Regions from separate parts of the Cellulosimicrobium sp. JZ28 genome, predicted to be linked through region 2. Evidence: predicted binding sites of a transcription regulator. Region 2 holds the regulator's gene; the other holds the start of a gene.
The links. The regulator HspR, encoded in region 2, represses chaperone genes until heat shock. The targets are predictions, from matches to a motif close to AAGTTGAGTCNNNNNGACTCAACTT.

Region 1 (15,320 bases), 1.1 Mb from region 2:
GCCGCCGTCGTCCGCGGTGGACCCGGCGGGAGCGGCGGCGGGCGGGCGGCGCGGATCACCGGTCGACGGCGCCCGGTCGGGCCGGGCCCGACGCCGCAGCTCGCCCGGCGTCGTGTCGAAGACCTCGGTGATCGTGTCGTTGAACTGGCGCACGCTCCCGAAACCGGCGGCGAACGCGACGTCGGCGAGCCGCAGGTCCGTCCCCGTGAGCAGCGCCCGCGCCGTCTGGGCGCGCAGCGCGCGGGCGAGCGCGACCGGGCCGGCGCCGAGCTCCGCGACGAGCACGCGGTGCACGTGCCGGGCCGAGTACCCGAGGCGGGCGGCGAGGCCGTCGACGCCCTCGCGGTCCACGACGCCGTCCGCGACGAGCCGCATGGCCCGGGCCGAGAGGTCGTGCCCGAGGTCCCAGCTCGGCGTGCCCGGCACCGCCTCCGGGAGGCAGCGCTTGCACGCGCGGTAGCCGGCCTCGTGGGCGGCGGCCGAGGTGAGGTAGAAGGTGACGTTCTCGGGCTTCGGGGTCCGCGCCGGGCACGACGGCCGGCAGTAGATGCCGGTGCTGCTCACGGCGGTGATGAACTGCCCGTCGAAGCGGCGGTCGCGCGACGCGATGGCGCGGTAGCGCTCGGCGAACACGGGGTCCGTGGTCGCCGGGGGCGTCGCGAGGGTCGTCGTCATGACTCGATCCTCACCCGACGGAGCACGCCCTGGCTAGCGGGATTCGGACACGACGGTGGGCGCCGTCAGACCCGCGCGTCGAGCCAGTCGAGGACCTCGCGCAGGTACGTCGACCGGGCGGGCTCGGGGGAGAGCGCGAGGTCGTGCGCGCCGCCCTCGACCGTGACGACCGTGACGTCGTCGCCCAGCCGCTCGGCGCGCGACGTGATGTGCCCGACGTCGAGCACGCTGTCCGTCGTGAGCAGGGCGTCGTGCCAGCCCGACGCCGGGCCGCTGCGCGCGGACGCGAGCACGAGCACCGGGCAGTCGACGTGCAGCCCGCGCGCGACGCGGGCGTGGCCCCGGCGCACCGCGCGCAGGAACCCGGCGCGCACCGGGAACCCCTCGATCGGCTTCCACGCGAGGTCGAAGTCCCACTCGCCGCCCGTGCTCGCGTGCAGCGCCTCCGCCCAGTGCGGGTCGAGCGCGCCCACGACGAGCCGCGGCGCGACCCGCCCGACGACGTCGACCACCCACGTCACCGGGCCGCGGAACACCCACGGCTTGTTGAGGTCGAACCACGGGCTGTTGAGCACGAGCGCCGCGAGCCGGCCGGGCCGCGCGTCGGCCCACAGGCTCGCGAGGAGACCGCCGGTCGAGTGCCCGAGCACCACGAGCCGGTCGTGCCCCTCGGCGCGCACCGCGCGCGCCGCCGCGTCGAGGTCCTGCGCGTAGACGGCGAGGTCGGTGACGAAGTTCGGGTCGTCGTCGGGCCGCGACGGCGCGCCCGAGCCGCGGCCGATCGAGCGCCCGTAGCCGCGCAGGTCGACGGCGTAGAACCGGTACCCGCGCGCCTCGACCGCCTCCGCGACGTGCGTCTGGAAGAAGTAGTCGATGAACCCGTGCACGTACAGCACCGCGGGCCGGTCGCCCGCGGGCGCCGCGGCGTCGCGCCGCACCAGGGTCGCCACCGCGCCGTCCGGGAGGTCGAGGTCGCGCGCGACCCAGTCCCCGCCCAGCACGTCGGGCCGCCAGGGCCCGTCCGTCCGCGTCGCCTCGTCCACCGCCGCCTCCTCGCTGCCGCCGGCCCGACCCGTCTGCCGTGCCAGGGTCCCACGTCCTGCGTGCTCGCGGCCGCCGACGGGCGGTAGCGTGACGCGGATGACGAGCGAGATCCTCGCCCGCGTCGACGACGGCGTCGGGCACCTCACCCTGGACCGGCCCCGCGCGCTCAACGCGCTCGGGTACACGATGCTCGGCGAGATCGCCGACGTGCTGGACGAGTGGCGCGTCGACCCGACCGTGCGGCTCGTGCTGCTCGACGGCGCGGGCGACCGCGGCCTGTGCGCGGGCGGTGACATCCGCGAGCTCCACGCGTCGGTCGTCGCCGGGCGGCAGGCCGACGCGCGCCGGTACTTCCGGCGCGAGTACGCGGTCGACGCGGCGCTCGCGGAGCTGCCCGTGCCCGTCGTGACGATCATGGACGGCATCACCATGGGCGGCGGCGTCGGCCTCGCGGCCCACGCGCCGGTCCGCGTCGTCACCGAGCGCTCGCGCGTCGCGATGCCCGAGACGCGGATCGGCTTCACGCCCGACGTCGGCGGGTCGTGGCTCCTCGCCCGCGCGCCCGGGCGGCTGGGGGAGATGCTCGCGCTCGGTGCGGTGACGACGGACGCCGCCGACGCGATCCACGCCGGGCTCGCCGACCACTACGTGCCGAGCGAGCGGCTGCCCGTGCTCGGCGCGGACCTCGCCGCGCTCGCGAGCGCGGGCGTCGACCCGCTCGACGTCGAGGCCGTGCGCGACGTCGTGCGGCGGCACGCCCTCCCGGCGCCGGTGTCCGGGCTCGTCGCGCGCCGCGCCGCGATCGACGCCGCGTACGCCGCGGACACGGTGCCGGAGATCGTGGCCCGCCTGCGCGCGGCCGCCGCGGACGGCGACGAGCGTGCGGGCGCCGAGGCGGACGAGCTCGACCGGCTGTCGCCCACGGCGGTCACCGTCGCGCTCGCGGCCGTCCGCAGCGCGCGCGACCTGCCCGACCTCCGGGCAGCGCTCGCCCAGGAGTACGGGCTCGTCTGCTGGTTCGTCGACACGCAGCCCGACCTCGTCGAGGGGATCCGCGCGCAGGTGGTCGACAAGGACCGCGACCCGTCGTGGCGCCCCGCGACGCTCGCGGAGGTCGACCCCGCTCTCGGCGCCGAGGCGCTCGCCTACGTGCCCGCGGAGGCGCTGTGGGACGACGCCCTCGGCCCGCGGCTCGCGCGCCGCGCGGTCGAGGCCGTCGTGCGCCGCTTCAGCGAGGGGGAGCCGACGCCCGACGAGCTCGCCGCGGCGCACGACGACCTCGTCGTCGAGCTCGTGGAGCGGCACGAGGACGGGACCGCCGTCGTGCACCTCGCCGACACGTGCGGCGAGCACTTCCTCGACGGCTACTGGCCCGCGGTGCGGCTCGACGCCGTCGGCGACGTCGTCGAGGTCACCGTCGAGTCCTGAGCGGCCCCCGGACGCGCGACGGCCCGCCCCGGTCTCCCGGGGCGGGCCGTCGTGTCGTGCGGGGTGCGGACCGCTCAGTCGGTCGGCGGGCGCAGGCGCGTCGCGTCGTCGATCTCGTCGTCGGGACCGGCCTGCGCGCCCGGGCCGTCCTGGCCCGCGGGGCCCGGCTGCGGCGGGAGCGGCTGGGTCGGTGCCGGCGGCTGGTGCGGCGGCAGCGGCTGGGTCGCGCCCGGGGGACGGGCGGCTGGGCGGGCAGCGGCGTCGTCGGGGACGACTGGGGGTGCGGCGCGCCGGGGGGCGCGAACGGCGCGGCGCCCGGGTAGCCACCCTGCTGCGGCGGCGCCGGCGGCTGGCCGCCGTACGGGCCACCCTGCTGGCCCGGACCGGACGGCGTCCCGTAGCCCTGCGGCTGGCCGGGCTGGCCCGGGTGCTGGCCCTGCTGGCCGGGGTACTGGCCGGGCTGGCCGGGGTACTGACCCTGCTGGCCGGGGTGCTGGCCGGGCTGACCGGGGTACTGACCCTGCTGGCCGGGGTGCGCGCCGGGCTGGCCGTACTGGCCCGGGTACTGGCCCTGCTGGCCCTGCCCGGGGTACTGGCCCTGCTGGCCGGGGTGCTGGCCGGGCTGACCGGGGTACTGACCCTGCTGGCCGGGCTGGCCCGGGTACTGACCCGGCGCGCCGTAGACGCCCTGCTGTCCGGGCTGGCCGGGGTACCCGCCCTGCGGGAAGCCCGTGCCCTGGCCGTCCTGCGTGCCGGGCTTCGAGCGGAGCACGAGCCACAGCACGAGGCCGATGATGCCGAGCAGCACGAGGCCGCCGACCAGGAACCAGATCCACGCCGACGAGCCGGACCCGTCGGAGCTGTCGGTGTCGGGCGCGGTCGCGCCGTCGTCGGTCCCCTCGTCCGTGCCCTCGTCGGAGCCCGAGCCCGAGCCCGCGGAGCCGCCGGGCACGGCCGAGCCGCGCGCCGTCATCTCGTTGACCTCGCCGACCACCGGGGTCCACGTCACGGTGTTGCCGTCGACCTCGCCGTTGGACTCGGCCACCTCGCCGGGGAACGTGATGGCGATCTTGATGTCGAGACCCTCCATCATCTGCCGCGACATCTCGTCGGTCGCCGCGTCACCCGTGTCTGGGTTGAACTCCTCGCCCGTCATGTCCATCGAGCCGCTCACGACGTACTCGTCGCCCTCGCGGGTGACGGAGATCGAGTCGGCGGCGCCGGTGTCGAGCTGCGCGATCGGCTGGTCGGCGTAGGTGATCTTGGTGCCGGTGTAGCCGTCCTGCGCGTACGGCTCCTGCGTCGCGCCCTCCGGCATCTCGGACTCCATCTCGGAGCCCATCTGGTCCCAGAGCTCCTGGGGGTCCGAGCCCATCGACTCGGCGACCTCGTCCGAGAACGCCATGACGACGCTGCCGTCGAACGTGTCGTCCTCGTTGAGGGTGATGGCCATGTCCATCCTCATGCACCCCGTGAGGAACAGTGCGAGGGTGGCGAGGAGGGCACCGAGGCCGAGTCGTCTGCGCAAGGGTGAGGAGTTCACCCGCCCAGCATGTCGCGGATCGTCGCCCGGGGCGAGGGTCGATGCCGTTTTGAGACGGAATGCGGCCGGACTTCATCCGCTCCGGGGACGCGGGCGAGCGAGGAGAGGCCGCACGGGGGTGCCGATCGAAGTTGAGCGGAATACACTCAACTTAGGAGTCGTTCCACTGGTCAGACCATCTTTTCGAGCAGCACACGGAGCACCTATGGAAACGAAGTTCACCACGATGTCGCAGCAGGCGATCGGCGAGGCGATCCAGACCGCGTCGGCCGCCGGCAACCCCCAGCTCGAGCCGACCCACCTCCTGGCCGCGCTGCTCACACAGGAGGGCGGCGTCGCCGTCGGGCTCCTGGACGCCGTCGGCGCCGACAAGCAGGCCGTCGGGCAGAAGGTGCGCGCGGCGCTCGTCGCGCTGCCCACCGCGAGCGGCTCGGCCGTCGCGCAGCCGACGCCGTCGCGCGCCACGTCCGCGGCGCTCGACGCCGCCGCGAAGGAGGCCCAGGCGCTCGGCGACGAGTACGTCTCGACGGAGCACCTGCTCCTCGGCATCGCCGCCGGGTCGTCGCAGGCCGCGACGATCCTCCAGCAGGCCGGCGCGACCGCCGAGGCCCTGCGCTCCGCGCTGCCCGCCGTCCGCGGGAGCGCGCGCGTGACGAGCCCCAACCCCGAGGGCACCTACAAGGCGCTCGAGCAGTACGGGACCGACCTCACGGCGCGCGCCGCCGAGGGCAAGCTCGACCCCGTCATCGGGCGCGACTCCGAGATCCGGCGCGTCGTGCAGGTGCTCAGCCGCCGCACCAAGAACAACCCGGTGCTCATCGGCGAGCCGGGCGTCGGCAAGACCGCCGTCGTCGAGGGCCTCGCCCAGCGCATCGTCGCGGGCGACGTCCCGACCTCGCTCCAGGGCAAGCGCCTCGTGTCGCTCGACCTCGCGAGCATGGTCGCGGGCGCGAAGTACCGCGGCGAGTTCGAGGAGCGCCTCAAGGCCGTCCTGGAGGAGATCAAGTCCTCCGACGGCGAGGTCGTCACGTTCATCGACGAGCTGCACACGGTCGTCGGGGCGGGCGCGGGCGGCGAGGGCGCCATGGACGCGGGCAACATGCTCAAGCCCATGCTCGCGCGCGGCGAGCTGCGCCTCGTCGGCGCGACCACGCTCGACGAGTACCGCGAGTACATCGAGAAGGACCCGGCGCTCGAGCGCCGGTTCCAGCAGGTGTTCGTCGGCGAGCCCTCGGTGGAGGACACGGTCGCGATCCTGCGCGGGCTCAAGGAGCGGTACGAGGCCCACCACAAGGTGACGATCGCCGACTCCGCGCTCGTCGCGGCGGCGTCGCTCTCCGACCGGTACATCACCGGGCGCCAGCTCCCGGACAAGGCGATCGACCTCGTCGACGAGGCGGCGTCGCGCCTGCGCATGGAGCTCGACTCCTCGCCGATCGAGATCGACGAGCTGCAGCGCGCCGTCACGCGCCTCGAGATGGAGGAGGTCGTGCTGTCCGAGTCGACCGACCCCGCGTCGCTCGAACGCCTCGAGAAGCTGCGCGCCGACCTCGCGGACCGTCGCGAGGAGCTCGCGGCCCTCACCGCGCGGTGGGAGGCCGAGAAGGCGGGCCACAACCGCGTCGGCGACCTGCGCGCGAAGCTCGACGAGCTGCGCGTCCAGGTCGAGCGCGCGATCCGCGAGGGCGACCTCGAGACCGCGGGCCGCCTGCAGTACGGCGAGATCCCGCAGGTGCAGCGCGAGCTCGACGAGGCCGAGGCGGCCGAGCAGGCCGACGACGCGTTCGCCGCGTCCGGCCCCGAGGCAGCGCCGATGATCGCGGACAAGGTCGGCGCCGACGAGATCGCGGAGGTCGTGTCCGCGTGGACGGGCATCCCCGCCGGCCGCATGCTCCAGGGCGAGAGCGAGAAGCTCCTGCACATGGAGGAGGTCATCGGGGAGCGCCTGATCGGCCAGCAGGCCGCCGTCCGCTCGGTGTCCGACGCCGTCCGCCGCTCGCGCGCGGGCGTCGCCGACCCGGACCGCCCCACGGGCTCGTTCCTCTTCCTCGGCCCCACGGGCGTCGGCAAGACGGAGCTCGCGAAGTCGCTCGCCGACTTCCTCTTCGACGACGAGCGCGCCATGGTGCGCATCGACATGTCCGAGTACTCCGAGAAGCACTCGGTCGCCCGGCTCGTCGGCGCGCCCCCGGGGTACGTCGGCTACGAGGAGGGCGGCCAGCTCACCGAGGCCGTCCGGCGTCGGCCGTACTCGGTCGTGCTGCTCGACGAGGTCGAGAAGGCGCACCCCGAGGTCTTCGACATCCTCCTGCAGGTGCTCGACGACGGCCGTCTCACCGACGGCCAGGGCCGCACGGTCGACTTCCGCAACGTCATCCTCGTGCTGACGTCGAACCTCGGCTCGCAGTTCCTCGTGGACCCGATGCTCGACGACGCGGAGAAGCGCGAGGCCGTCATGAGCACGGTGCGGGCGTCCTTCAAGCCCGAGTTCCTCAACCGGCTCGACGACGTCATCGTGTTCGAGCCGCTGACGATCGAGGAGCTCGGCCGGATCGTCGACATCCAGGTCGCCGCGCTCGGCCGGCGCCTCGCGGACCGGCGCATCACGCTCGACGTGACGACGGCCGCCCGCGAGTGGCTCGCGCTCGAGGGCTTCGACCCGGCGTACGGGGCGCGCCCGCTGCGCCGCCTCGTGCAGCGCGAGATCGGCGACCGCCTCGCGCGGATGCTGCTCTCGGGCGACGTCGCCGACGGCGACGTCGTGCGGGTCGACCGCGACCCCGAGGGCGACGGTCTCGCCCTCGGCACGGAGATCCTCACAGCCTGATATCCCGCTCGGCTGCCCCCGCGCCACGTGCCGTCGTCGAACGGCTGGCACGTGGCCTGGGGCGGGGTCGTGCCCTGCCCGCCCTGCGGCAAGGGCCGCGCTCTCGAGCCTTGCGGAGCGGGTGCGGCCGGGTGCCCGGGACGACGTCCGTGGCCCCGCCCGGACCGGCGCCGTGAGGCATCCTGATCCTCGAATCGCTTTCACGCGGACCTGCGCACCGATCCGTCATCACGGTCACGATGCGTCACGTCCATGGCTTGCCAGAGGCGACCCCCGGGGAGTCGCGCCGTCCCAGGTAACGCTGCCCGTCCGCGTCCCCGGCGGCTCTTTGTTAGCACCTCAGATTTAGGTCTTGTGGCGCGCGCACTGGTGTGCAATCCTCGAGCCAGCCGCCCAGGGGGACGGCAAGACAGGGGAAATCGCGATGAAGCGAAGATTGGTCTCAGCCATCGCGGCGTCAGCCCTCGTGATCGGTGCAGTCGTGGCAGTGCCTGTCACAGCTGCGGCGACACCCGGGATCAACAGCTGCCACTTTCAGATCTACGACTGGGCGACATACACCGAGACCTTTCGTGGAAACTGTGGGCTGACGCGTGCGCGGTTCGACTATCGCACCACCAACGGTGGGGTGTTCCAGGACATCGCCTACTGGCACACATGGTCCAAGACGAGTCGTTACCCGTCGTCCTGGAGAGTCGCGAACTACGGCCAGGTGTGGGACCGCAATCAAACCAGCGGGTGGAAGGTGCCGTGATCGTATGACGGTGCCGGGACGATGGTTGTCGACCGTCGTCGCTGCGGTTGCTCTCCTGTCCGGCTGTTCCCAGAACGCCGGGCAGGAGGGCCCGTACGCAGCAGAGTTCGATGCTGCATACGAGGCATCGACGTCCGATTTCGAACGGGGCGTGCTGCGCGACGGAACCATCTCGGACGCGGAGATGGTCGAGGCTCGGAGCCGACTCGTCGCGTGCTTGGAAGACCGTGGCGTCCCGGTGGAAGCTCTCGGTGACCGGTATCGGCTCGGACCGTTCGAGGACGAAGCGGAGTCCCGAGGCGCGGACTCGATCCTCGCAGAGTGCGAGACCGGGACGACAGCGCTCATCGAGCCTCTCTATGCGGCTGTCCTCGGGAATCCTCAGGACGAGGACGTGACCACCGCCGTCGCAGAGTGCATGGTCCGGCACGGTGCGCGAGGGGCCGACTACTCCGCCGACGACGTCGTCCGTGAGATCGATGAGGGGGCTTTCGACGGGCTCGAGCCGGACGCATGGGAAGTGCGCTGCATGAGGAATCCGGATTCGTGAGAAGAGGTGCCCGCCGTGCCGCGGTATCGCTGCTCGTCGCGTGCGCCGTCGCGTCCGGGGGCGCGTGCACGGCTCGTCCGGCGGTTCCTCCCCTGACGCCCGAGGAGAGCCGTGAGCTCGAGGACGCCGCAGAAGCTGGGACGGTCGATCTGCCCGAGGGTTTTGCCTCTGACGGGGTCGTCCGAGATCGGGTGCTCGACGAGTCGCTCAACGATGTCCCGATCGGTTTCTCCCGCGAGTGGGGGCAGGCCTTGGGGAGGCCCGTGTTCGTTGTCTATGAGTTTGTCGGCTCGTGCGGGGGCGAGCCGGAACGCGGATGGACCTACGTCTTCGACGCCGACTCGGAACCGGAGTGCATTGTCGAGCCGACGCCCGATGAAGCTCTCGGGAAGGTCGTGGACCTTGCCGATCGCTCGGTCGGCTCGCGTGGTCCCGTCGTCGTGGTGATGGACCGCGACCGCTCGCTGGTCGTCGATCTCGCGAAAGACTGATCCAGGCAGGAACCTCTCGGAGTGCCTGGGTTCGAAGAAATGCAGGGGTGATGACGGTGAGCAAGAGTGACGGGCCCGGGGTCGCGGTGGCCACGATCATGCTGGGCGTGGTGACGCTTCTTGCGGGTGGCGTGGCCGCAGGTGTGGTACTGGCGCCGGATCGTGTCCCACAGGCCGTACGGTCACCGGAGGCGGTGGCTACGGCGCCGGTGTCGTCGCAGGTGTTCGACGACGTCCGGCGCGTCAAGGTGACGCCGCAGGTCGCGCAGGAGGCGCCGCTGCCGTTGTCGGACTCGGGGCGGGTGACGGCGTCGTCGTGCGTGCCGGGCGGGGTGATCGAGTCGGGGTCGAGCCCCGCGACGATCGACGACCGGCCGGTGCTGGCGCTGGCGACGTCGGTCCCGCTGTGGCGCGACCTCGCCCCGGGCGCGAAGGGCGACGACGTGCATGCGCTCCAGGCCGAGCTTGCGCGGATCGGGTTCCCTGTTCGTGCGGACGCGGAGTACGGGAACGCGACGAAGACGGCGGTGACGCGCCTGTTCAAGGATGCGGGAGTCGCGAAGCCGTCGGGTGACCTTCCGGCGGCGTCCGTGCTGTGGTTGCCGGCGCCGTCGGTGGCGGTGAAGGAGTGCGGGGCGCCGTTGGGCGCGGTCGCGGGCGACGAGCCGTTCGTGACCGTTGCGGGCGCGCTGTCGTCGTTGCGGCTCGCTGACTCGGTCAGGGACGGCGCCCCGGGCGCGCGGGTGGTGCAGTACGGAGAGCTGACCGCACCGGTGGGCGAGGGCGGCGTGGTGACGGACCCGACGTTCCTGGAGGAGGTGCAACGTGGCCCGGAGCTTGCGGCGTGGCAGCGTTCGGGGGGCTCGGAGCCGGTGACGCTGGAATACGTGCTGGCCGAGCCGCTGGACGTGGCAGTGGTGCCCCCGGGCGCGTTGTTCGCGCTGTCGGGCAGTTCGGGGTGTGTGGTGGGAGACGGTAAACCCCGGCCGGTGACGGTGGTGTCGTCGTCCCTGGGGCAGACGTTGGTGACGTTCGACGGCGCCGCGCCGTCCGTCGTCGACCTCACGCCGCAGGGGCAGTCATCGTGCGCGTGAGGCCGAGCAGAGCGGGCCGACTGAGCTCAGACACAGGAGCGCCGGGAGCCAAGTACGTGCGCACGTCCGGGTTGTCACACGCGTTCGACGGGACGGGCACCCTGTTCACGGGCTTGGACATGGTGCTGCGACCTGGGGAGGTCGTGGGGCTGGTCGGCCCGTCGGGCTCGGGCAAGTCCACGTTGCTCAGCCTGCTCGCAGACTGGGTGACGCCTCGGGCGGGCACGATCGAGCGGGTCGGGGTCGATCACACGGGGTGGGTGTTCCAGAATCCGCACGGGGTGGCAAGGCGCGCGGCCCTGGACCACGTGGTGCTGCCGTTGCTGGCGCGGGGGGCCCGGCGCCGCGATGCGGAGACCGAGGCGCTGGAAATCCTGGACCGGTTCGCGCTCGCGCCGGTCGCGGGCCGGCCCTTCCGCGCGCTGTCGGGCGGGGAGGCGCAGCGGCTCATGCTCGCACGTGCGGTGGCGATCGCTCCGGACCTGCTGCTCGTGGACGAACCGACCGCGCAGCTCGATCTCGCGACCGCCGCGACCGTGAACGGTGTCCTCGAGGGGATCGCGCAGCAGTCCTCGATCGTCGTCGTCGCGACGCACGACCCGAACACGCGCGACGCGTGCACGCGCATCGTCGACCTCGCGGACTACCAGGAGGAGACGTCCAGCCTCGCGGGGCAGCGGGCCGGAGGGGCGCGATGAGCACCACCCCGCCCGCAGCGACGGCTCCGCCCACGACCCTGCCTGCCTCCACGCCTGCTGGTATACCCGACCAGACCCCGCCGCGCCGTCGTCGGTCGATGCGGGCCGGGTCGACGATGTCCGAAGCGTGGCGCAACGTCCTGACCGGCACCACACGTGCGGCGCCGTACGCCGTCGTGCTGCTGCTCGCCGTCGGCGTGCTCGCCGCGGTGGATGTGCGTGCGGTGGTCGACGTCGTCCGCGGCGCGCAGGACTTCCGCGACGCCGGTGCGAGCGTGCAGGTGCTCGAGTCGCCCGAACACGTGGACGCGGTGCGGTGCGAGGCGCTGACCCAGATCGCCGGGGTGCGCGCCGCCGGTGCACTGCGTGCGGGCGAGCCGGTTCGTGCTCTGAACCTCCCGGGGTCAGAACTCTCCACCTACGAGATCACTCCCGGCCTGGCGCGCGTTCTCGACCCGTCGGCCACGACCGCCTCCGGCGTGTGGCTGGCGAGCGATCTCGCGGACGCGCTCGGCATCCGCGCCGACGACCAGGTCGCGACCAGCACGGGGACGGCCGTCGTCGCGGGCGTCTATTCCTACCCCGACGACGGCCGGGTCCGCACCCTCGGCTACACCTTGCTCACCCCGGTACCGGCCACCGGGCCCTTCGACGCGTGCTGGGCCGAGATCTGGCCCGCCGATGCGACCACGGCCGCCTACCTACGCACCGCTCTCGTGCCCGATCCGTCCGGTGAGATCAGGCCCACTCAGGGCCAGCTCAACGCTCGCCTCGGCACCAGCTACGACGCGCCGGCCCTGCTCGCCGAGCGCCTGACCCGGCACGCCCCGGTCGCCGCGCTCGCCGTCGGGATCGCCTTGGGCTACACCGCGATCCGCTCCCGTCGCCTCGAGCTCGCCGCCGCCCTGCACGCCCGCGTCCCACGACCCGCCCTCGCTTGGCAGGTTCTGCTCGAAACGCTCGCCTGGGCCATCGCCGCGACCATGATCGCCGCTACCACCCTGTGGTGGGTCGCCGCCTGGGACAACCCTGACCCTGGCATCGAGACCTGGGCCACGGGCGCTCGGTCCCTGGCCGCCGGCGCGGTCGGCACCTTCCTCGGCGCCCAGACCGCCGTCCTCACCACGCGAGAGAAACACCTCTTCCGCTACTTCAAGGAGCGCTAGGCGGCCGCAGCCCGTCCCACCGCCCCTGCTCCCGCTCGTCATCGAGCAGTCTCGGCCGGAGCCCGGGCGGACAGCGCGCCGCCAGGACATACTCGGTCCGTGCCGACCGACGAGACGACCTCTTCCGCGACCACCTCCGCGCAGCGGCGGCCCGACGACGTCCCGCGCCGCTCCGCGGTCATCGTCAACCCGAACCGCGTCGAGGGGCTCGACGCGCTGCGCGAGCTCATCGTCGCGCGCCTCACGGACGCCGGGTGGCCCGAGCCCGCGTGGCTCGAGACGACGGCCGAGGACCCGGGGACGGGCCAGGCGCGCCAGGCCGTCGAGGACGGCGCCGAGGTGGTCTTCGTGAGCGGCGGGGACGGCACGGTCCGCGCCGTCGTCGAGGGGCTCGCGGGCACCGACGCCGCGCTGGCGATCCTGCCGGGCGGCACGGGGAACCTGCTCGCCGCCAACCTCGGGGTCCCGTCGGACGCCGAGGAGGGCATCCGGCTCGTGCTGCGCGGCGGCCGGCGCACGATCGACGTCGGGGTGGCCGACGGGCAGACGTTCGCGATCATGGCCGGCATGGGCCTCGACGCCGCGATGATGCAGGACGCGCCGACGGCGCTCAAGGCCCGCGCGGGCTCGATCGCGTACGTCTTCTCCGCGCTCAAGCACCTGGCCGACGACGAGATGCACGTCGAGGTCACCGTCGACGGGCGGACGCGTCGGCGCCGGGCACGCACCGTGGTCATCGGGAACGTCGGGCGGCTCCAGGCCGGGACGAACCTCCTCCCGGACGCGGAACCCGACAACGGCCAGCTCGAGGTCGCGATCTTCGCGCCCCGGAACCTCAAGCACTGGGTCCAGCTCCTGTGGGGCGTGGTGCGCGGCAAGAGCCGGGTGCCGAGCCGCGAGGTCGTGCGGGGGCGTGAGGTGTCCGTCGTGTCCGACCGGCCGCAGCCCCGCCAGCTCGACGGCGACGTCATCGATCCGGACGAGCGCCTCGACGTCAGCGTGCGGCCGGACGCCCTGCACGTGTGCGTCTACCACCCCGAGGAGTCCGAGGACCTCACGCGCGGCGCTCCCGGCAACCGCTGAGCCTGTTCTGACCGGTGCGCCGACCTCGTGCGAGGGCGGGCGCGCGGGAGCACCGTAGGGCCATGAGCCCACGACCGCCCGAGCGTCCCGGCGCGCAGGAGTGGCTGCCCCGCGGCCGCGCCGTGCACGACGTCGAGGCGCTCGACCGGGCGGCGCACGACTGCCACGGGTGCGAGCTCTGGGCGGACGCGACGCAGGTCGTGTTCTCGCGCGGGCCGCACGACGCGCGGCTCGCCCTCGTCGGCGAGCAGCCCGGCGACCACGAGGACCGCGAGGGCGAGCCGTTCGTGGGCCCGGCCGGGCGCCTCCTCGACGACGCCCTCGACGCGGCCGGGCTCGCGGCCGACGACGTGTACCTGACGAACGCCGTCAAGCACTTCCGGTTCGAGCAGCGCGGCGGGCGCCGCCTGCACAAGAGCCCGGACGTCGCGCACGTCCGCGCGTGCCTGCCGTGGCTCACCGCCGAGGTCGCCGCCGTGGGGCCGCGCGTCGTCGTCGCGATGGGCGCGACCGCGGGGCGCGCCGTCCTGGGGCGGCCCGTGCGCGTGACCGCCGAGCGGGGACGGGTCCTCGACCTCGGCGACGCGGAGCCGGCGTCGCCGTTCTCCCCGGGCGCGCCCGGCGACGGTGGGCGCTCCGAGCCGTCCGACGGCGCCCGCCTGCCCCGGCCGACGGACGCGCCGCGCGTCGTCCTCACCACCCACCCGTCCGCGCTGCTGCGCGTACGCGACCGCGCCGAGCGCGAGGCGGCGTTCGCCGCGCTCGTCGACGACCTCCGCCTCGCGGCCGACGCGGCCGACGCGGCGGGAACGCGGTGAGCGCCCACCCGGCCCCGCCCGGTGCGGGGCCGGGCACGCCGCCGCACGGTGCGTCGCCGCACCCGGCACCGCGGGTGGTGGTGAACGCCCAGCGCTGGGAGGCCCTGACGTTCCTGCACTGGCCCGTCGACCCGGCCGTCGTGCAGGGGTGGCTCCCGCCCGGCCTCACCGTGCAGGAGGCGGGCGGGACGACGTGGCTCGGGGTGGTCCCGTTCCGCATGGCGGGCGTCCGCGTCCCGCCGCTGCCGCCGCTGGGCGCGTGGTCGGCGTTCCCCGAGCTCAACGTCCGCGTGTACGTGCGCGACCGTGCGGGCGCCGAGGGCGTGTGGTTCCTCGGCCTGTGGGCGACGTCGCGCGCGTTCGTCGCCGCGACACGCGCGGCCGGCGTCCCGTACCACCCGGCCCGCGCGGCGGTGCACGCGCGCGGCGACCGGGCCGGGGCGCCGTCCGCGGTGCGCTACCGGTTCTGGTCCGACGGCCGCGGGCCCCTGCGCGTGCCGCACGAGCACCCGGGGCTGCGCGACCTCTCCCTGCACGCCGAGGTGCGCGCGCACGAGGAGGTGGACGCGTCCTCGGGCCTCGTGCGGTGGCTCACGGCACGGTGGTCCGCGTACGGCGCGCGGGCCGGGCGGCTGTGGCGTTTCCCCGTGGTGCACGAGCCGTGGACCCTGCGGCGCGGCACCCTCGACGTCCTCGACACCGACCTGCTCGACCGCCTCGGGCTGCCGCCCGCCGACTCGCCGCTCGTGCACGTCGCCGCGCCGGTGCACGCCCGGTTCGCGGCCCCGCGGCCCGTGCGCTGAGGTCAGGCGGCCGGGTCGACGATCCCGTGCCGGAACGCCCACACGACGAGCTGCACGCGGTCGCGCGCGCCCGTCTTCGTCATGGCCCGGCTCAGGTGGGACTTCACGGTGCTCGGCTCGAGGAACAGCGCCGTCGCGATCTCCGCGTTCGACGACCCCCGGCACAGCAGCGCCACGATGTCGAGCTCGCGCGGCGTGAGGAGCGCGGCCGCGTCGTCGTCCCGCGACACCGGGGCACGACGCCGCGCGAACTCGCCGAGCACGCGGCGCGTGAGCGACTGGTCCACGAGGCCGTCGCCCGACGCGACGCGGCGGACGGCGTCCACGAGCACCTCCGGCTCCGCGT
Region 2 (15,320 bases):
CGTCGGGCACGGGACCTCCGGTCGGTAGGTGCGGGCCGCACCAGGCTAGCGACCGGGCGCCACCCCGTGCGCGGACCGGTTACCGGCCGGTACGGCGGACGGCCAGCGGTCCGATACCGTTGTCACCATGCGCCTGCACGTCGCCGACCACCCGCTCGTGGCCCACAAGCTGACCGTCCTGCGGAACAAGGAGACGACGTCCTCGACGTTCCGGCTCCTCGTCGACGAGCTGGTCACCCTCCTCGCCTACGAGGCGACGCGGGACGTACGCGTCGAGCCGCACGAGATCGAGACGCCCGTGACCAGGACGGTCGGCGTCCGGCTCGCGGAGCCGCGCCCCCTCGTGGTGCCGATCCTGCGCGCGGGCCTCGGCATGCTCGAGGGCATGACGCGGCTCCTGCCCACGGCCGAGGTCGGGTTCCTCGGGATGCAGCGCGACGAGGAGACGCTCGAGGCGGTCACGTACGCGAACCGCCTCCCCGACGACCTCACGGGCCGGCACGTCTTCCTGCTCGACCCGATGCTCGCGACCGGCGGCACGCTCGTCGCGGCGATCGACTACGTCTTCGCGCGCGGGGCGCGCGACGTCACCGCCGTGTGCCTGCTCGCCGCGCCGGAGGGCATCCAGGTGCTCGAGAAGGCGGTCGGCGAGCGCGTCGACGTCCAGCTCGTGGTCGCCGCGGTCGACGAGCGCCTCGACGAGAAGGCGTACATCGTGCCCGGCCTGGGCGACGCGGGCGACCGCCTGTACGGCGTCGTCTGACCCTCCCACCTGCACGAACACCCGCCGGGACGCCCCGGCGCCCGCTCGGCACGCCCGGAACGCGAGATCGCCGCGGTCCGCATGCTGAGAACTTCCACGGCTCCTCTTGGCGTGCCGTGCGCTCCGCTGCCATGCTCGCTCCCGTGAGCACCTCGACCCGTCCCGTCAGCGCGCCGTCCGGCGTGCTCCCGGGCGCGGTCGTGTGCGTCTGTTGTCAGGCCTGAACCCTCTCCCGCACCTCGGTTCAGCCCTCGACCCCTGCCGACCCGCCGGACTCCCGGCGTCGCCGTCGGCCCGACGCACCCGGAGCCACCCATGACGCTCACCGCTACCCGCCCCGCCCGCCGCACGCCGTCGGCCCGCGTCCCCGCCGCCCGGGCGACGACGCCGCGCCCCACCGCCCCGCGGCCCGCCCCCGCACCCCGCGCGGCGGCGCCCGAGCCCGCCGCCCCGCGGCGCAACCCCGGCTTCGTGCTCTACGTCGGCGTCGACGCCGCGCCGGGCGAGCAGCCGCAGGCGCAGCTCGTCGAGCTCGCCGAGGCCCTGGGCGAGCTCGCGCGCGACTGGCTGCCGAGCGCCGAGACGTACACGGCGCTCGCCCTCGCGGAGCCCACGACCGCGACGACGTCGCCCGTCCAGGACATCGCCGCGTTCCGCGAGCGGCTCGCGACCCTCTCGCCCGTGCCGCGCGTCGTCATCGACCCCGCGGGGCGCACGGTCACCGTGGAGGGCCGCTCGGCGCGCCTGACGTTCCGCGAGCTCGAGCTGCTGTCGTATCTCGCGCGCACGGCGCACCGCGTCGTGACGCGCGCCGAGCTGCTGGAGACCGTGTGGGCCGACCACGAGATCGCGAGCGGCAGCCGCACCATCGACGTCCACGTGCGACGCCTGCGCGAGAAGCTCGGGCTGGAGCACGTCATCACCACGGTCCGCGGGCTCGGCTACCGGTTCGACCCGCAGACCCCCGTCGTCCTCGGCGGCTCGGGGGACGCCGCCTGAGGACCGCGCTGCCGGGCCGCGGTCGACGTGGGGGTACGTGGGGGACCACGCGCCCGGCAGCGCAACCCCCTCCTGTGACGGCCCTCGCACGCCGCCCGCTCGCCGGGCGCGGACGCGCGTGCGGCGATACGTTCGGCCCATGCGCACAGTCATCGCGGGAGGTCACGGCCAGGTGGGCCGTCGCCTGGCCCGGACGCTGGTGGAGCGCGGGGACGACGTCGTCGCCTTCGTGCGGTCCGCCGCGCAGATCACGGATCTCACGGAGCTCGGCGCGCACGTCGCGCTGGTCGACCTCGAGAAGGACGACGCCGTCGCGGTGTCGTTCGAGCTCGAGGGCGCGGACGCCGTCGTGTTCGCCGCGGGCGCCGGGCCCGGCAGCGGGGCGCCGCGCAAGGACGCGGTCGACCGCGCGGGCGCGGCCCTCCTCGCCGACGCCGCCGAGCGCGCCGGGGTGGGGCGATACGTCCTCGTCTCGTCGCGCGGCGTCGAGGCGGCCCGTGCCGACGAGCGCCCCGACGGCGTCGACGACGTGTTCTGGGCCTACCTGCGGGCGAAGGCCGCTGCGGAGGACGACCTGCGCGCCCGCACGGACCTGCAGTGGACGATCGTCCGGCCCGGCCGTCTCACCGACGACCCGGGCGTCGGGCTCGTGGCCCTCGCCCCCGTGGGCGACGGCGACAAGCCGCGCGGCAAGCGGCGCAAGCCCGGCGCCGCCGTCGGCGAGCGGTCCGACGTGACGCGCGACGACGTCGCGCTCGTGCTCGCGGCGGTGCTCCACGAGCCCCGCTCGGCCGGACTCGTGCTCGACCTCGTGGGCGGCGACCGCCCCGTCGAGGACGCGCTCGCCGACGTCCTGCCCTGACCGCCCGGCCCGGCGACGGACGTCGGGTGCGTCAGCCCGCGCAGCGGGCCTCGCGCTGCCAGATCACCCCGAGCGGGTCACGGTCGGGCCGGATGAGGACGTTCGCGATCCGCGCCGTGTAGTTCCAGCCGCCGTAGGACACCTCGTCGCCGAAGCCGTACCACTCGTCGACCTCCCACGCGGCGTAGCACGCGGGCGCCGCGCTGAAGGGGTCGACCACGAGCTGCTCGGACCACGATCCCGCGTGCAGCACGTACTTCGCCCCGGACCCGGAGGCCTCGCCCAGCGCCACCGTGCGGCGCTCGCCGGCCGCGAGGTCCCACTGCCCCTTCGCCTGCCCGGTGACCCGGAAGGTCAGCGGGACGTTGGAGCCCGCGTTGTCGAGGAGCACGGACACCGTGCGGAACGAGTCACCACGCTTCGCGTCGTAGTACGGGTCACCGAGGACGAGGCTCCCGCCGGGCGCCACGACCGCGCAGTCGAGCGCGTCGAACCGGGCCGTCACCGTCTCCGCGAACGGGGTGCCGAGGACCGTGCGCGAGAGCTCGAACGTGACCGCACCGGACCGCACCGCGAGGGCGCCCGCGGGCAGGTCGACGCTCGCGCTCGCACCCGGCGCGACCTCGCCGAGGTCGCGCGTGCCGAACGGGGTGCGGACGACGACGCGGGTCGGCTCGTCGGCGTCGTTCCGCAGACCGGTCGTGAGCACCACCCCGCCCCCGCCGGGCGCGCACTGCGTCGTCGCCGTGAGGGTCGCCGCCCAGTCGGGCACGTACGCCGCGCCCCGGTAGGTCGCCGCGAGGGTGGAGTCCTGGAAGCCCTTCCCGAGCACCCAGCGGTACTGGCGGAAGGTCACCTTCCCGGCCTTGACGTCGAGCTTCCCCGTGTCGATCGTGAAGGTCGCCGTCTCCCCCGGCTTGATGCCGCTCACCGGGGCGGAGTCCCCGAGCGCGCCGCCGAGCATCCGGGCGTCGAGCGTCTCCCCCGTGTCGTTCGTCAGGGTGCCGACGAGCCGGATCGAGCCGTCCTGCCAGCGCGCCTCGACCGTCGCCGTGCGCGCCCACGACGGCGCGTAGGTCGTCGCGGCGTACGACGCGGTCACCGTGCTCCCCGCCAGGCCGGGGGCGTGAACCCGCTCGACCGCGAACGTGGCCGTCCCGGCCGGGACGTCGCGCAGGCGGGTGTCGACGGCGAGCGTCGCGGTCGCGCCCGGGGCGACCTCCACGGGCGCGGCGACGCCGTACGGCGTCGTCATCGTGACCCGCAGCGTCGTCGCCCGGTACGGGTTGTGGAACGTCCCGCGCACGACCGTCGAGCCGGCGCCCGCACCGTCCGGCACGACCCACGTGGCCGTCGCCGACGCGGAGCCGTCCGCGACGGACCAGTCGAAGCAGTCGACGCCCGGGATCTCGTGGCTCGCGAGGGCCGCGCCGTCGGCCAGCACGTCGAGCGTCAGCGACGCCTCCCCGACACCGCCGGGCACGTCGACGACGGCGTCCCGGCCGCCGTCGACCGTCCGCGTCAGGTCGTCGCGACCGGCGACGGTGAACACCACGGGGACGGTCGAGCGCGTGTTGTCGTAACGCAGCGCGACCGGGGCGGACGACCGCTCGGTCGCCGGGTCGAGCACGCACGCCCCGACGGTCGGCGCGTCCACCGCGGGCGCGTGCCGCACGGCGTCGTACGCGGCGGTCACGACGTGCGCCCGGCCCGAGCCGTCGAGCCGGGAGACGCGGAACGCGACCTCGCCCGCGGCGACCTGCCGGGAACCGGTGTCGAGGGTCAGCACGGCCTCCGCGCCGGGTGCGACGTCGACCGCGCGCGTCGTGCCGAGCTCTCCGCCGTCCAGGGCCACGCGCAGCGTCGCCGCCGCGTGGTCGTTGCGGAACGTCCCGCTCACCACGACGGAGCCGCCGCCCTCGGTGGGCGCCCACTCCGCGGTCGCCGAGCCCTCGACGTCCCACGCGAAGCAGTCGACCGCGCCGACCGTGCGGGAGACGAGCGCGTCGCCGTCGGCCAGCAGCGCGTACGTCGCAGGCGCGGCTCCCGCCGGGGGAAGGTCGACCTCGGCACGAGCCCGCGCCGGGACCGTCTGCGCGAGGCCCGGGTGCCCGTCGACCGAGAACTCGACCGGGAGGGTCGAGGCCGAGTTGTCGAAGGTCAGCGTCGCGGCGGCGGACGACGTGTCCGTCTCGGGGTCGAACACGCACTGCGCGACCGCCGGTTCCGGGACGACCGGCGCGATCGTCTGGCCGTCGAGGGCGAGCGCGACGTCGCTCGGCGGCCGCGAGACGACCGCCTCGCCGCCCGGTCCGACGAGCAGCCGCTCCTGCGAGAGCACGAGCATGCTCGCGGGCACCGCGGGCGCATTGACGTCGACGACCAGCGAGGCGCTCTCACCGACGCTCGTGCGCGCGGGGAGGTCGGCCGCGTGCCACGCGGGCGTGTCGGGCGCGGCGAGGCCGACCGTGACGGGCGCGCCCGTCCGGTTCGCGACGTCGGCGGTGTACCGCACCGTGCCGTCCGCGTTCTCCGCGCGGACCTGGACGCCGTCGGCCCCGAGCCACGCGAGCGGCACCGCCGCGCTCAGGGTGCGGCTCGCCGTGACCGCCTGGTCGTCGGCTCCGGCCCGCACCTCGACGGGGACGTCGGCGGGGAGCACGCGGAGCGCGCCGTCGTCGCGCTGCTGGACCTCGGGCACGAACGCACCGTTCGCGCGCAGCTCGACCGCCAGCTCGACCGACCGTCCCGCGGACGCACCCCGGGCCGGCGCGGGCAGCACGGTGTCGCTCGCGCACTCGAGCGCGGCGCCCCGCGCCGGGGTGGTGCAGGTCCAGCCGTCGTCGACAGGTCGGAGGGACAGCCCCTTCGGCAGCTCGGGCACGGTGAAGCGGACGCCCTGGGCATCACGGTCGCCGGTGTTGGCGGCCGTGAGCGTGAGCGTCGCGGACCCGGGGTTCGCCGCGAGCGTCACGCGCTCGTCGTCGAGCCGGACCTCCGCGCCGACGTACTTCAGCGGCGGCGGCGTGAGGTTGCGCTCCACCGTGCGCAGGCCCTCCGCCTTCACGCGCGCAGGGAACTCGTAGACGCCGCCGCCCCGGGCCGTGACCGTGACGACGAGGTCGCGCGCCTCGCCGGGCGCGAGCACGCCCACCGCGCACGCGAGCGTCCCGCCCGCAGCGGCAGGCCCGCACGGGAGCGCAGCCGTGCGCAGCACGGGCGCGACCGACGCGCCGCGCGCGACGACCGACGACGTGACGGCCTCGACGCCGGCCGGCAGGTCGATCTCGACCGTGACGTTCTGCGCCGCCCTCCCGCCCGAGTTCGACACCGTCAGGCGCACGTCGGCGGGCTTGCGCGCCTCCATCTCGATGCCGGTCCCGAGCGCGACGTCGAGCGCGGCCGGAGCCGGCTCCGGCGGCGGGTCGACGGGCGTCGGCTCGCCGGTCCCCGGGTCGACGGGGGTCGAGCCGCCGGGAGCCGGGTCGGTGGGCGTCGAGCCGACCGGGCTCGTCCCGCCGGGCGCGCCCGCATCCGCGGGCGGAGCCGTCGTCGCGTCGGGGGTGGCGGGGTCCGTCGGCGCCGGCGGGATGTTGGTGGGGGACGTCGGGTCCGTCGTGGGGTCGGGCGTCGGGGCGGTCGTGCCCGAGCTCGGCGAGGGCGACGGAGACGGAGAGGGGGACGAGCCGGACGGCGTCGGGGACGACTGCGAGGTCGGTGACGGCGTGGGCTCGGGAGTGAAGGCTCCGAGCGCGCCCGCGACGCCCAGCCCGGCGACCGCGAGCACGCCCACGGTGACCGCCGCCGCGGCGATCGGCGCGGACGCGACCAGCGCGAGCAGGCCTCCGGCCCCGGCCGCGGCCAGGGCGCCGCCGCCCGCCGCCGCACCGCCGACGGCCGCCGCTCCGCCCACCGCAGCAGCCCCGGCACCCGCGCCCGCACCGGCCGCGCCTCCGGCGACGCTGCCCGCGGCGCCGACGGCTCCCGCCGCCGCGCCGGCCCCGCCGATCACGCCGGTCCCGGCGGCGCCCGCGCCGGCGCCGCCGCCGACGCCCGCACCAGCCCCGGCACCGGTCGCCGCACCGGACCCGCCCGCCGCACCGGACCCGCCGGCAGCACCCGAACCGCCCGCCGCACCGGACCCACCGGCGCCCGATCCTCCGGCGCTCGACCCGCCGGCGCTCGACCCGCCAGCGCCGCCCGACCCACCGGCGCCCGAGCTGCTCGCCGTCCCGCTGCCGGACGCGCCCTGGAGGGCGGCCGCGACCCCGCCGGCGACCGTCGCGCCGCCCGTGGTGGGCAGCGCCGTCCCGACGAGACCGAGCGCGCCCACGCCGAGCACGAGCGGGGCGATGACGGCGCGCATGCCGTGGGAGACGTCGCCCAGCTCGAGCACGAGCCCGCGGCAGTCGTCGCAGCCCTCGAGGTGCGACTCGACGCGCGCCGTCTCGCGCTTGGCGAGGCCCCCGCGCACGTACGACCCGAGGAGCGCGTTGACCGTGCGGCACTCCTCGGCGGGCACGGACGTGAGGTGCTGCTGGAGGTACGCCTGGCGCAGCCCCTCGCGGGCGCGGTACGCGAGCGCGGAGACGCCGTTCGCGGTGAGGCCCAGCAGCGGGGCGATCTCGGCCGGGGACAGGTTCTCGACCTCGGTGTACCAGAGCACGGCACGCCACCGCTCCGGCAGGTCCTGGTAGGCGCGCGTGACGGTCGAGCGCTCGAAGCCCTCGAGCGTCGGGTCCTCCGTCGAGGCCATCGGGCCGAACGCGGACTCGAACGTGCGCTCGTCGTCGGTCGGCTGCGTGCGCCGGGCCCCGCTGACGAGGTCGTACGACAGACGGCGCACGACCGTGAAGAGGTAGGCGCGGAACGTGACGTCCGGGCCGCCGCCGTTCTGCAGCACGGAGAGCGTGCGGGCGAACGCGTCGGACACGACGTCGTCGGCGTCGGCGCTCGAGCGGACGTACTGGCGCGCGACCGTGCGGGCGGCCCCGGCGTGCCGCTCGTAGAGCACCCCGTAGGCGCTCGTGTCCCCTGCACGTACGGCGGTGATGAGCTCGGCGTCGCTGAACGCCTCGCTGTCCACCCGTTGTGCCTGCGTCATCGTCACCCGCCCCGGAGACCGCCCCGAACCGAGGCTACGGTGGCCATAGTAGACGCCCGTCCATCTCACGGGCAGAGGGTTCCCGCCACCGGAGCGCTGACGGCGGTGCTTTCTGGCTTTCGTCCCGTTTCACCCGGGACGTGAGGTCCTGGAAACTTCTCGCCGTTCCCGCGTCATGGACCGCTCGCCCGCACGTCTCATCTACATGGACCACCTCCCGGGGTACGCCGTGCCCGCGACCGACGCCGTGCGCGAGCGGTGGCGGCGCGCGAGCGCCGACAGCGTCTGGCTACGGCCGGGCGACTGGTACCACCCTGCCGTCGACGCGCTCGTCGAGGCGTTGTGCGAGGAGCGGGACGCGACGCCCGCCGCCGAGCGGCTCGGCCGCGTCCGCGCGGAGGCCGGGGTCGGGATCGGCGAGGCCATCGACGACGTCGTCTGCCTGTACCGCGCCCACGACCGCGAACCGGTCGTCGACCTGGTCCGCGGCGTGGCGGTCGGCTGGTCCGAGGGGTACGAGGCCAGCCCTGTGACACCCGAGGTCCTGGACCCGGAGTCCGGCCTCGCGACGACCCAGTACCTGGTGCACCGGCTCCGCGAGACGTACGGCGCGGCCGAGCGCGCGGGCCTGGACGCGACCCAGACCCACGGGCTGCTCGTCGTCGACGTCGCGCTCGACGACCTGACGGGCTGGCAGCGGTTCGCGCGGTCGGCGGCGATGGGCCGCGCGCTCACCCACACGTTCGGCGAGGGCCACCCCATGGCCTCGATCGGCAACGGGCTCTTCGTCGTGCTCGGCGAGCGGGACGCCGACGACGCCATGGTGCGCACCGTGCTCCGCCACAACATCGAGCGCACCGGTCTCGCGCTGGGCGTGACGGCGATCCTGCGCCGACCACCGCGCGTCTGGCTCGAACCCCTCCCCCGCACCCACACGGCGGCCGTCCAGCTCCTCGACACGCTCCAGCGCTGACACGACGACGCCCCGTCCCACGCGGGCGAGCACGTGGTCCGGGGCGTCCGGGGGCGTCTGCGGCCGGCAGGTGACCGACCGCCCGCGAGCAAGGCGGCGACCGCGCGTCAGCGCGGCGTGAAGGTGAGGCAGTCGGCGCGGTCCTCGCCGGACGCACCCGCCCCGACGCGGATCGACGGCGCGGAGCACTCGAGCGAGGCGTTGTGGACGCACTCCGTGCGCTGGCAGGCCCCGACGTGCGCGAGCACCTTCTCCAGCCCGCCCTTCGTGCCCAGCGGGATGAACGTCGCGCACTCGGCGTCGCCCGTGTGACCGGCGATGGTCACGGCGCCCGCGTGGCACCCGTGGTCGTGGTTGTAGCCGCAGCCGTCGATGGAACACTCGACGACCTGGGGCATCTCCGTGAGGCTGCTCATCGCGATCTCCTGTCTCCGAGGACCCGCCGTGGGTCGGTCTCCGCGTTCCACGGTATTCCCGGAATTCCTCGGTGTATAGCAAGGAAGGCCTTGCTAAGAAATGCAGGAATGCGCCGCAATTAGCGCACGGCATTCTTGCGGAAATGCCGCGCCGCAGGTCAGTTGTCGGTGCCGTCGGCCCGGGGCCGCCAGATGACGAGCGCGCGCGCCTCGCCGTGCTCGACGAGCGTCTCGCGCAGGGCCTCCTCGACCCCGCGCCGCACGCTGCGCCCGCGCGGCACGACGACGACGTCGCCGCTCGCCGCGGCGGCGAACACGCGGCCGCCCGGCTCGACGCGCGCCGAGAGCGCCTCGATGCGCCGCTCGAGCCGCTCGACCTGGGACTCGAGGGCGAGGATCCGCTGGATGCCCGCGAGGTTGATGCCCTCGTCGTGGCTGAGGCGCTGCACCTCAAGCAGCTTCGCGACGTCGCGCAGCGAGTACCGCCGCCCCCGGCCCGCGGTGCGGCGGGGCACCACGAGGCCGAGGCGGTCGTACTGGCGCAGCGTCTGCGGGTGCATGCCCGCGAGCGCGGCGGCCTGCGAGATAACGAGGACGGGCGCGTCCTGGTCGACGTCGGGCGTCACGTCCGGACCCGTCCGGGCGTCGTCCGTGCGGTACGCGGTCATCCGGGCCTCCTTCCCGAGCCGGCGCTCCGGGCGCCGGTCACTCCGCGGCCTGGCGGACCAGGTCGGCGCGCACGTCCTGGCCGGCGGTCTCGGCGGCGAACGTCTCGACGGCCTCGCGCGCGGCCTTCGAGAGCTTCTGCGGCACGGCGACCTGGACCGTGACGAGCAGGTCGCCGGTCGACTTCGCGGTCTTCACGCCGCGGCCGCGGACGCGCAGCGTGCGCCCGGAGGGCGTGCCGGCCGGCACCTTGACCTTGACGGTCGAGCCGTCGAGCGTCGGGACGGCGATGGTGGCGCCGAGCGCGGCCTCGGGGAACGTCACCGGGACCGTGATCCGCAGGTTGTCGCCGTCGAGCGAGAACACCGGGTGCGGGGTGACGTGCACGGTGACGACGAGGTCGCCGTCGGGCCCGCCGGCCGTGCCGGGGCGGCCCTTGCCGCGCAGCCGGATCTTCTGGCCGTCGCGGACGCCCGGCGGGATGCGCGTCGTGACCGTGCGGCCGTCGACGGTGAACGTCACGGTCGACCCCTCGACCGCCTGCCGGAACGGCAGGGTCGTGGCGGCCGCGAGGTCGGCGCCCGCACGGGGGCGGGGGCCGCCGAACTGCTGGCCCGCCGCGCCGCCGCCGAACATCGAGCCGAGGATGTCCTCGAACCCGCCCGCGCCCTGGCCGCCGGTCGAGTAGCGCACCCGGGTGCCGCCCGGGCCCCCGCCGCCGCCGAACATGCCGCCGAAGACGTCCTCGAAGCCCGCTCCCCCGGCACCGCCGGGGCCCGCGGAGAAGCGCGCGCCGCCGCCCGCCATCGCCCGGATCGCGTCGTACTGCTCGCGCTCCTTGGGGTCCGACAGCACGGCGTACGCCTCGCCGATCTCCTTGAACTTGGCCTCGGCGCTCGCGTCACCCTGGTTCTGGTCAGGGTGGTACTTGCGGGCGAGCTTGCGGTAGGCCTTCTTGATCGCGGCGTCGTCGGCGTCCTTGGGGACGCCGAGCGCGGCGTAGAAGTCCTTCTCCATCCAGTCCTGTCCGGTCACGGCGCCTCCCTCCTGTCGGTGGTCGTGGTCCTGGTCCTTCGTTCCGTGGCTGCTGCCGGTGGGTCTGCTGCTGGTGATCCTCGCGTGCCCGACGGCGGAGCGCACCTCCGCGCGGGAGGTGCGCCCGCGCCGTCGGGCACGAGGAAGGGGTGGCTACTGCGGGCCGACGACCGAGACGCGCGCGGCGCGCACGACCCGGTCCCCGATCCGGTAGCCCGGCTCGATGACGAGGTTCACCGTGGTGGCGGTGGCCTCGGGGTCGGGCTGGTGCATGAGCGCCTCGTGGACGGTGGGGTCGAACTCGTCCCCGACCGCGCCGTAGCGCTCGATCCCGAACTTCTCGAGCGACGCGTCGAGCTTGTCGGCGATGGCCGCGAACGGCCCCGTCAGCTCGCCGTGCTGCCGCGCGCGGTCGATGTCGTCGAGGACCGGGAGGAGCGCGGTGAGCACGTCCTCGACCCCCTTCGTGCGCGCGGCCTCCTGGTCGCGCAGCGACCGGTTGCGGTAGTTCGTGAAGCTGGCCCGCTCGCGCTGGAGCGCGTCGAGGTGCTCCGCGGCCTCGGCCTTCGCCGCGAGGACCGCGGCGTCGACCCCGGCCTCGTCGGACGGCTCGAAGTCGAGGCCCGCGAGCGGGTCCGTCTCCGCGTCGTCGCCCGCGGAGCCGCCGGCCTCGCCCTCGGGGCGGGGCCGACCGCTCTCCGGGTCGACCTTGCGTTTGTCCGTGAAGTGGAAGGGCTTGTCGTCGGAGCCCTGGCCGGGCTCGCGCCCGGCCTGCTCCTCGGGGCCCTGCGGGTCGGTCGGTCCGTCGGCCGTCACTTGCGCTCGTCCTCCTCGTCCACGATCTCGGCGTCGACGACGTCCTCGTCCGGGGCGGACGTCGCGCCCGCCGCGGCGGTGGCGTCGTCCTGCGCGGCACCGGGGTTGCCGGCGGCCTGCTCCTGCTCGGCCGAGGCGTAGAGCGCCTGGCCGATCTTCTGCGAGGACGCGACGAGCTTCTCGTGCGCGGTCTTCACGGCGTCGGCGTCCTCGCCCTCGAGCGCGGACTTGACCGACGCGATGTCGGCCTCGACCTCGGTGACGACGTCGGCGGGGAGCTTCTCCTTGTTCTCGGAGACGAGCTTCTCGGTCGAGTAGACGAACGCCTCGGCCTGGTTGCGGGTCTCCGCGTCCTCGCGACGCTTCTTGTCCTCGGCCGCGTGCTCCTCGGCCTCCTTGACCATGCGGTCGATGTCCTCCTTGGGCAGCGCCGAGCCGCCCGTGATGGTCATCTTCTGCTCCTTGCCGGTGCCGCGGTCCTTCGCGCCGACGTGGACGATGCCGTTCGCGTCGATGTCGAAGGTGACCTCGATCTGCGGCACGCCGCGCGGGGCCGGCGCGATGCCGGTCAGCTCGAAGGTGCCGAGCGGCTTGTTGTCGCGCGCGAACTCGCGCTCGCCCTGGAACACCTGGATGAGCACCGACGGCTGGTTGTCCTCGGCCGTCGAGAAGATCTCGCTGCGCTTGGTCGGGATGGCCGTGTTGCGCTCGATGAGCTTGGTCATCACACCGCCCTTGGTCTCGATGCCGAGGGACAGCGGGGTCACGTCGATGAGCAGGACGTCCTTGCGGTCACCGGAGATGACGCCGGCCTGCAGGGCCGCGCCGACGGCGACGACCTCGTCCGGGTTGACGCCCTTGTTCGGCTCCTTGCCGCCCGTGAGCTCCTTGACGACGTCGGTCACGGCCGGCATGCGGGTGGAGCCACCCACGAGCACGACGTGGTCGATGTCGGAGACGGAGACGCCCGCGTCGGAGATGACCTTGTGGAACGGGGCCTTCGTCCGGTCGAGGAGGTCCTGCGTCATCTGCTGGAACTGGGCGCGCGTGAGCTTCTCGTCCAGGTGGATGGGGCCGTTCTCGCTCATCGAGAGGTACTGCATCGAGATGGTGGTGCTCGTCGCGGACGAGAGCTCCTTCTTCGCCTGCTCGGCGGCCTCGCGCAGACGCTGGAGCGCGATCTTGTCCTTCGACAGGTCGACGCCCGAGCTGTTCTTCACCTGCTTGATGAGGTGCTCGACGATGCGGTTGTCCCAGTCGTCGCCACCGAGGCGGTTGTCGCCCGAGGTCGCGCGGACCTGGATCGTGGAGAAGTCGTCCTCGTCCTTGCCGACCTCGAGGAGCGAGACGTCGAACGTGCCGCCGCCCAGGTCGAAGACGAGGATGAGCTCGTCCTCCTTGCCCTTCTCCAGGCCGTAGGCGAGCGCGGCCGCGGTGGGCTCGTTGACGATGCGGGTCACGTTGAGGCCCGCGATCTGCCCGGCGTCCTTGGTCGCCTGGCGCTCGGCGTCGTTGAAGTACGCCGGGACGGTGACGACCGCGTCCGTGACGGGCTCGCCCAGGTACTCCTCGGCGTCGCGCTTGAGCTTGCCCAGGATGCGCGCGGAGATCTCCTGCGCGGTGTACTTCTTGTCGTCGATCTCCACCGACCAGTCGGTGCCCATGTGGCGCTTCACCGAGCTGATGGTGCGGTCGACGTTCGTGACCGCCTGGCGCTTGGCGACCTCGCCGACGAGGACCTCGCCGGTCTTGGAGAAGGCGACCACCGACGGCGTCGTGCGCGACCCCTCGGCGTTCGCGATGACCGTGGGCTCTCCGCCCTCGAGGACGGCGACCACCGAGTTGGTGGTGCCGAGGTCGATCCCGACTGCTCGTGCCATGTGTGTGCCTCCGTCGTTCTGGGTGCCCGACGGCGCTGCTGCGCCTCGGCACACCGGGTTGAGTCTGCTTCACTCAAGGTAGATCCGTGGTCGGTGCTCGCGCAACCTCACCCGGCTCAACTTGAGTCCATCAGGCTCAACCTTCACGCGACCCGCACTATTCCCCGCTCGCGGCCGCCCGGGACCGCGCCTGCTGGCGCGCGCGTTGCTCCGCGTAGCCCTCCTGCCAGTCGGCGGCGAGAGCCATGTCGCGGCGGCGGACCTCGTCGACCGCCAGCTCGACGGGGAAGCCCCAGGTGTCGGCGAGCACGAACAGGTGGTCGCCCGTGACGGTCGTGCCCCGGAGCCTCTCGAGCTCTCGGAGCCCTCGGTGCACCGTGCGTCGGAAGCGCGACTCCTCGTCCCGCAGCACGCCGCTCAGCTCCTCGTGCTGCTCGACCAGGTTCGGGTAGGCGTCGCGGTAGGACTCGGCCACGACGGCGACGAGGTCGTCGACGAACCGGTCCTCCAGCCCGAGCCGGAGCGCGTGCACCACGGCCCGGCGCACGAGCCGCCGCAGCACGTACCCGTGCGCCTTGTTGCTCGGCCGCACGCCGTCGGCGGCGAGGAACGTCGCGGCGCGCACGTGGTCCGCGATCACACGGAACGGGCGCGGGTCGTCCTCGTAGGTGCGACCGCTCAGGTCCTCGAGCCGGTCGACCAGGGGGCGCAGCAGGCTCACGTCGAACACGTCGGGGGTCGCCGTCGCGGCGGCGGCGATGCGCTCCAGCCCGCCCCCGAAGTCGATGCTCGGCTCGTCGAGGAGGACGAAGCCCTCGCTCGTGCGGCGGTAGCGCATGAACACCTGGTTGCCGATCTCGACGAACCGTCCTCCCTCGCTCGCCGGATGGGGCTCCCCGGAAGACGGGTCGTGGAGCTCCGGGCCGAGGTCGTAGAAGACCTCCGAGTCCGGCCCGCAGGGGTCGCCCACGGGCGTGCCCTCCAGGCCACCTCCCCGGCTCCACCAGTTCTCCTCGGCGTCGTAGAGGAAGACCCGGCCGCCGCGCATGCCGTCGCGGTCCCCGTCCGCACGCGACCCCACGTCCACGACCGACGCCTCGATGCCGTGCTCGGCGAACACCGTGACCCAGGCCTGGACCGCCGCGTCGTCCCGGAGGATCCCGTGCTCCGCCGAGCCGCGGAAGCACGTGACGTAGAGGCGCGCGAGGTCGACGCCGACGAGCGCGAGGAAGTCGACGAACCACCGGACCTGCCGCTCGACGTCGGCCGACCCGAGGCTCCAGTTGCCCAGCATCTCGAAGAAGGTCGTGTGCCGTCGGTCGCCGACCTCGTCGATGTCCTGCGACCGCAGGCACGGCTGCGAGTCGACCAGGAGCCGCCCGGCGGCGTGCGGGCGCACGCCGAGCAGGTAGGGCATCAGCGGCTGCATGCCCGCGCCCGTGAACAGGGTCGTCGGGTCCTCGCGCAGGACGAGGGGCGCTCGCTCGATCACGGCGGGCCCCCGGGCGGCGAAGAAGTCGAGGTAGGCCGAGCGGATCTCCTGGGCGTCCATCCGTCGACCCCAGGGACCGGCACCACCGACTTCCAGGGCAATCCCCGCAGCCCCGGCGAGGACGACCGCGCCCCGCCACGGTGGGGGGCACCGGGGCGGGGCGGGCAGGGTGGCGCGGGGCGGCGGGTGGGGCACACCGGGGCGGGGTGGCTCGACGGGAGCCGCGCCGCCCCTCGCTCAGATGAGCTCGACGCCGTCGGCCTGCGGCCCGCGGTCGCTCTGCCGGATCTTGAACCGGACCCGGTCACCCTCCT

Region 1: clpB (ATP-dependent chaperone ClpB) is a predicted target of HspR. The motif match lies at 4,819-4,843, and genes of this name have one in related genera.

Annotation. Positions count from the first base shown of each region.
Region 1 is NZ_CP017660.1:60,588-75,907, forward strand. Features, by position in the region: gene BJP59_RS00255 (AlkA N-terminal domain-containing protein) at 1-675, opposite strand, end outside; gene BJP59_RS00260 (alpha/beta hydrolase) at 741-1,718, opposite strand; gene BJP59_RS00265 (3-hydroxyisobutyryl-CoA hydrolase) at 1,816-3,147, shown strand; gene BJP59_RS00270 (LppM family (lipo)protein) at 3,131-4,600, opposite strand; gene clpB (ATP-dependent chaperone ClpB) at 4,896-7,517, shown strand; gene BJP59_RS20100 (hypothetical protein) at 8,146-8,271, shown strand; gene BJP59_RS00280 (hypothetical protein) at 8,297-8,821, shown strand; gene BJP59_RS00285 (hypothetical protein) at 8,785-9,312, shown strand; gene BJP59_RS00290 (peptidoglycan-binding protein) at 9,363-10,406, shown strand; gene BJP59_RS00295 (ATP-binding cassette domain-containing protein) at 10,463-11,104, shown strand; gene BJP59_RS00300 (hypothetical protein) at 11,101-12,270, shown strand; gene BJP59_RS00305 (diacylglycerol/lipid kinase family protein) at 12,370-13,353, shown strand; gene BJP59_RS00310 (UdgX family uracil-DNA binding protein) at 13,416-14,171, shown strand; gene BJP59_RS00315 (YqjF family protein) at 14,246-14,974, shown strand; gene BJP59_RS00320 (response regulator) at 14,977-15,320, opposite strand, start outside.
Region 2 is NZ_CP017660.1:3,320,284-3,335,603, forward strand. Features, by position in the region: gene upp (uracil phosphoribosyltransferase) at 128-763, shown strand; gene BJP59_RS14895 (winged helix-turn-helix domain-containing protein) at 1,079-1,762, shown strand; gene BJP59_RS14900 (NAD(P)-binding oxidoreductase) at 1,902-2,624, shown strand; gene BJP59_RS14905 (sigma-70 family RNA polymerase sigma factor) at 2,656-7,710, opposite strand; gene BJP59_RS14910 (hypothetical protein) at 7,904-8,701, shown strand; gene BJP59_RS14915 (DUF1540 domain-containing protein) at 8,809-9,117, opposite strand; gene BJP59_RS14920 (heat shock protein transcriptional repressor HspR) at 9,276-9,785, opposite strand; gene BJP59_RS14925 (DnaJ C-terminal domain-containing protein) at 9,823-10,818, opposite strand; gene grpE (nucleotide exchange factor GrpE) at 10,972-11,634, opposite strand; gene dnaK (molecular chaperone DnaK) at 11,631-13,514, opposite strand; gene BJP59_RS14940 (alanine--tRNA ligase-related protein) at 13,672-15,066, opposite strand; gene BJP59_RS20250 (cold-shock protein) at 15,244-15,320, opposite strand, start outside.